2 regions of the Brassicibacter thermophilus genome follow, and region 2 is predicted to be linked to the other one. Evidence: a T-box and tRNA genes for the amino acid it is inferred to sense, from the RefSeq annotation. Region 2 holds a T-box; the other holds one or more tRNA genes.

Region 1 (2,441 bases), 910 kb from region 2:
ATCCAAATTTTTTTGTCCCATGAATATATTCCAAAGCTTCATTATAATTCATACTCTCACTCCCATATTTATGATATCATCATTGATACTAGTATTCATATTGTATAATTAATTTTGCTACAAGACAAGATAAATATAGCTTACATAAAATCTCTACATTTTAATCATATTGCTTTAGAAAATAAATTTTTATAGCTGTTTTAATTTTAAATTAATTCAATGAATATATCAACTTCCAATTTAAAAATATCTAGTTTTTTAATGCTTACAAGTGATATAATATAAATATCAATAATGAAAAAAGGAGGACGTCTAATGTATGCCTTGTTCCTAATATTAAATGATCTAAGCAAGTTAAATGACATTCATGAGATTTTTTACGAAGTTGGAGTAGGTGCAACTACTTTTGACAGCATAGGTATGGGAAAAGTTTTATTAGAACATAACGAGAATGTACCTATATTTGCAAGTATTAGAAGACTCATAGAAGGAAATAGACCATATAATAAAACCATCATAAGTGTAATAAGAGATGAACAAAAATTGAAAAAAGTAATAACACGCATTAATAATAAACTTGACAATATGAAAAATCAAGGTATTGGATTTATGTTTGTAGTTCCCGTACTAGAATGTTATGGCTATAAAGTTGAAGAAAAAAATAGTAATAATTAATTGTACATAATAAAAGATATGTATCATACATATAAAATACATATAAAAATGCAAGGTCGGAATTAATCATCAACCTTGCATTTTTATATGTATTAAAGTTGGTGTGCCTAGAGGGACTTGAACCCCCAACCTTCTGATTCGTAGTCAGACACTCTATCCAGTTGAGCTATAGGCACTTAAAATGGAGGCGGCACCCAGATTCGAACTGAGGATAAAGGATTTGCAGTCCTCTGCCTTACCACTTGGCCATGCCGCCATATATCATTTACTATTAAAAAATAATTGGGGTGGATAAAGGGATTCGAACCCTTGGCCTCCAGAGCCACAATCTGGCGCTCTAACCAACTGAGCTATACCCACCATGATGTAAAATAATAAAGTTAAATAAAATCTATAGACAAAAATCTATAGACTATCAAAACTATAATGGAGCGGGTGAAGGGAATCGAACCCTCGCAACCAGCTTGGAAGGCTGGGGCTCTACCACTGAGCTACACCCGCAAATATGGAGCGGAAGACGAGATTCGAACTCGCGACCCTCGCCTTGGCAAGGCGATGCTCTACCACTGAGCCACTTCCGCATGTTATATACAAATGGTGGAGGGGACTGGATTCGAACCAGTGAAGGCTGTGCCAACGGATTTACAGTCCGTCCCCTTTGGCCAACTCGGGAACCCCTCCTTAAATAAAATGGAGCTGGTGAGAGGACTTGAACCCCCAACCTACTGATTACAAGTCAGTTGCTCTACCAATTGAGCTACACCAGCATGGCGACCTGGAAGAGACTCGAACTCTCGACCTCCAGCGTGACAGGCTGGCATTCTAACCATCTGAACTACCAGGCCGCATCATATTCTTTTTTTATGGTGGGCGCAACAGGGCTCGAACCTATGACCCCCTGCTTGTAAGGCAGGTGCTCTCCCAGCTGAGCTATGCGCCCATATGGTGACCCTACCGGGAATCGAACCCGGGTTACCGCCGTGAAAGGGCGATGTCTTAACCGCTTGACCATAGGGCCATGTTTTATATGGTTGCGGGGACTGGATTTGAACCAGCGACCTCCGGGTTATGAGCCCGACGAGCTACCAGACTGCTCCACCCCGCGATGTACATTTAATTAATATAATACTTATTTTATTGGTGCCGGGGACCGGAATCGAACCGGTACGATCTTTTAGGGATCGCAGGATTTTAAGTCCTGTGCGTCTGCCAGTTCCGCCACCCCGGCACTTTATTGGCTCCTGGGGTGGGACTCGAACCCACAACCTACCGGTTAACAGCCGGTTGCTCCACCATTGAGCTACCCAGGAATGTCATCCGGCAACGACCTACTCTCCCAGGACGTCTCCGTCCAAGTACCATCAGCGCTGAGAGGCTTAACTTCTGTGTTCGGTATGGGAACAGGTGTGACCCTCTCGCTATCGTCACCGGATATTTTTAAGGCTTGCGCCTTCAAAACTGCACAGTGAATTTTCCTGGTCAAGTCCTCGACCTATTAGTATCACTAAGCTAAAGATATCACTATCCTTACACCTGTGACCTATCAACCAGGTAGTCTACCTGGGGTCTTACTCTTTAAAAAGATGGGAAATCTTATCTTGAGGGTGGCTTCGCGCTTAGATGCCTTCAGCGCTTATCCTTTCCAGACTTAGCTACTCAGCCATGCTCCTGGCGGAACAACTGATACACCAGTGGTCTGTCCATCCCGGTCCTCTCGTACTAGGGACAGCTCCTCTCAAATTTCCTACGCCCACGACGGATAGGGA
Region 2 (2,441 bases):
GCTCTCTCCAGCATAAGAATCAAATTTAATTCCTAGCATATCATATACACGATTAAACTCCTTTAGGCTAACATCCCTAATCCATTGCCATAACTCTTTAGCTTCATTATCTCCGTCTTCTAGTTTTTTAAACCAGTTTCTAGCTTCATCATCTAAATTAGGTTCTTTTTCTGCTTCCTCGTGAAACTTAACATAAAGCTTTAATAATTCAGGAATAGGATTTTCTTCGACTACAGCTTTATCTCCCCATCTTTTAAAAGCTACTATTAACTTTCCAAATTGAGTACCATAATCTCCTAAATGATTTATAGCTATAGCATTGTAACCTAAAAACTTATATATCCTATATAGTGCATTTCCAATAACAGTAGTTCTTATATGCCCAATGTGAAAAGGCTTTGCGATATTTGGTGATGAAAACTCAACTATGACATTTTTGCCTTCTCCTAAATTTGAACTTCCATACATTTGCCCTTTCTCTAAAACTTCATTTAATACAGTTTCAGCAAGGACTTTTTTGTTTATAAAGAAATTTACATATGGCCCTACATTTTCAATTTTTTCAAAATATTCATTTTCACTAATTTTCTTAACTATTTCCTCAGCTATAATATTAGGAGCTTTTCTAAATATCTTGGCCAACTTAAAACATGGCATTGCATAATCTCCCATATCATAACTTGGAGGAATCTCAATAAGATCACTTACCTCCTCTTTAGATAATGTATCTACATTATTTGTTATAAGTTCACAAATTTTTCCTTTAAAATCTATCATTTTATATCCTCCTTATGTATCCTTATAAATAAGTAAAAACCCTAATCTCAATAAAGAGACGAGGGTTTACCCGTGTTGCCACTCTAATTGGTATAATATAATATACCCACTCAAAACTTTAACGCAGTTTTACGTTTAATCCTACTATTATTTCAGACAACATCTCCAGAGCTCTTTTCAAGTATAAATGTTTACAAGGCTTACACCATCCCCTGTTCGCTATAAAACATATTATACTTTACTCTCTCCTTCATAGATTTTAGCTCTTCTTTTGTTATAAAATTTTACCATATTATTTTTTTACAATCAAGTATATTTTATAATATCTTTGGTCTACAACCTCAATACTAATTCTAACAATTATAAATTTTAACTCCAAAATAATTATACACTTAATTAATCGCTTATTGCTTTATTCATACTTTCTAAAACAAGCTGATCATACTCATTTTTATAGTAAACTACAACAACATCTTCTCCATCTTTTATCTCTTCATTATCAAGCTTTTGTTTTATTTCATCATTTAAACGAAAGCTTAAAGGCTCATCATCAATAATTATTTCTACTGAGTTATTATCAATTCTCCCAACATATTTACCTACTTTCTCAACTGTATCTTTCTTTTCAACTTTGCTATTATCTTCAAAAGCTTTGTCATCTGTTCCAACATTGAAAGTGCCAAGTTCAATATCTCTTCCATCATCATCTATTGCTAATAATACGTTTGGATAAGTAATAGCCTGTATAACGGATTGACCTGACTCTGGTGGGTTCACAGTAGCATTAATGCGTATTATATTTTCTTCCCCAACTACTGAATCTATTTTTACTGAATATCCTCCAGTATTTTTTTCTCCAGCACTAACTATAATATATTTTTTTCCATCGTAGTTTTCATTTGATACATGTATTCCATATGTCTTAAAATTATTATTATACCAATTTACCAAATTTTCATTTTCTATATCCTCAGGTGATATAATTTCATATTGAAGATCTCCCATTTTGTATTTGTTATTATCTTTTTCACATGCTGCCAAAGTGAAAATAATAGTGATAACTAATACTACTCCAAATATTTTTTTGTACATATAATCCTCCTCTCTCTAATTATTCTTTATGATTAGTACTGTAAATATACATTATTCCTATTGAATAATTGCATAATGTAAGTAGCCATACTTAAATTATCATACATTAAAATATAAGTTTTATCGTAACTTATTTAAGTACACTCTAATAATTTATGCAAAACAGTACTTAAGTACCGAAACAAAAGAATTTTATATATATTATTTGCTAGGAATATAAGTTTCAACAAACGATAATTTACCACTTAAATCTATATTATTTAACTTGTCCACTTTTTCCCCTTCAATTTTTATAACTACGTATTCATTGCCTTGAAAAAAAGTTAAAGTGTTAACTATAGATGCAACAGCTATATCTGTTTCACTTTTGTCCTTCAACCCATCCTTAAACTCTTTCGAAAGGTCTACATAAACAGTATCTCCTTCTTTTTCTAAGCTAATCACTTTTGTCCCTTTAGGAATTGGAGATACATACCCTTCGTATTGTTGAAAATTAAATAATTCTTCTAATGCAACTTCTTCAATAGTTTTATCTTTTAACTTTATGTCATCAGAGCTGATACTATACATCT

Evidence for each region. The T-box of region 2 lies ahead of argS (arginine--tRNA ligase). A T-box ahead of a tRNA ligase gene usually reads a tRNA of that ligase, here a tRNA-Arg.
Region 1: it has a tRNA-Arg gene. The T-box ahead of argS (arginine--tRNA ligase) is inferred to sense a tRNA for this amino acid. The anticodon was not compared.

What each region holds. Positions count from the first base shown of each region.
Region 1 is NZ_AP042446.1:1,234,914-1,237,354, reverse strand. It holds gene ACZ41D_RS05850 (bifunctional folylpolyglutamate synthase/dihydrofolate synthase) at 1-52, opposite strand, end outside; gene ACZ41D_RS05845 (hypothetical protein) at 316-675, shown strand; tRNA gene ACZ41D_RS05840 (tRNA-Arg) at 775-851, opposite strand; tRNA gene ACZ41D_RS05835 (tRNA-Cys) at 858-931, opposite strand; tRNA gene ACZ41D_RS05830 (tRNA-His) at 959-1,035, opposite strand; tRNA gene ACZ41D_RS05825 (tRNA-Gly) at 1,103-1,176, opposite strand; tRNA gene ACZ41D_RS05820 (tRNA-Gly) at 1,182-1,256, opposite strand; tRNA gene ACZ41D_RS05815 (tRNA-Tyr) at 1,271-1,356, opposite strand; tRNA gene ACZ41D_RS05810 (tRNA-Thr) at 1,367-1,442, opposite strand; tRNA gene ACZ41D_RS05805 (tRNA-Asp) at 1,444-1,520, opposite strand; tRNA gene ACZ41D_RS05800 (tRNA-Val) at 1,540-1,615, opposite strand; tRNA gene ACZ41D_RS05795 (tRNA-Glu) at 1,619-1,693, opposite strand; tRNA gene ACZ41D_RS05790 (tRNA-Met) at 1,704-1,780, opposite strand; tRNA gene ACZ41D_RS05785 (tRNA-Leu) at 1,814-1,903, opposite strand; tRNA gene ACZ41D_RS05780 (tRNA-Asn) at 1,911-1,985, opposite strand; rRNA gene rrf (5S ribosomal RNA) at 1,991-2,107, opposite strand; rRNA gene ACZ41D_RS05770 (23S ribosomal RNA) at 2,151-2,441, opposite strand, start outside.
Region 2 is NZ_AP042446.1:2,147,773-2,150,213, forward strand. It holds gene argS (arginine--tRNA ligase) at 1-777, opposite strand, end outside; T-box leader at 829-1,040, opposite strand; gene ACZ41D_RS10355 (protease complex subunit PrcB family protein) at 1,174-1,869, opposite strand; gene ACZ41D_RS10360 (GerMN domain-containing protein) at 2,071-2,441, opposite strand, start outside.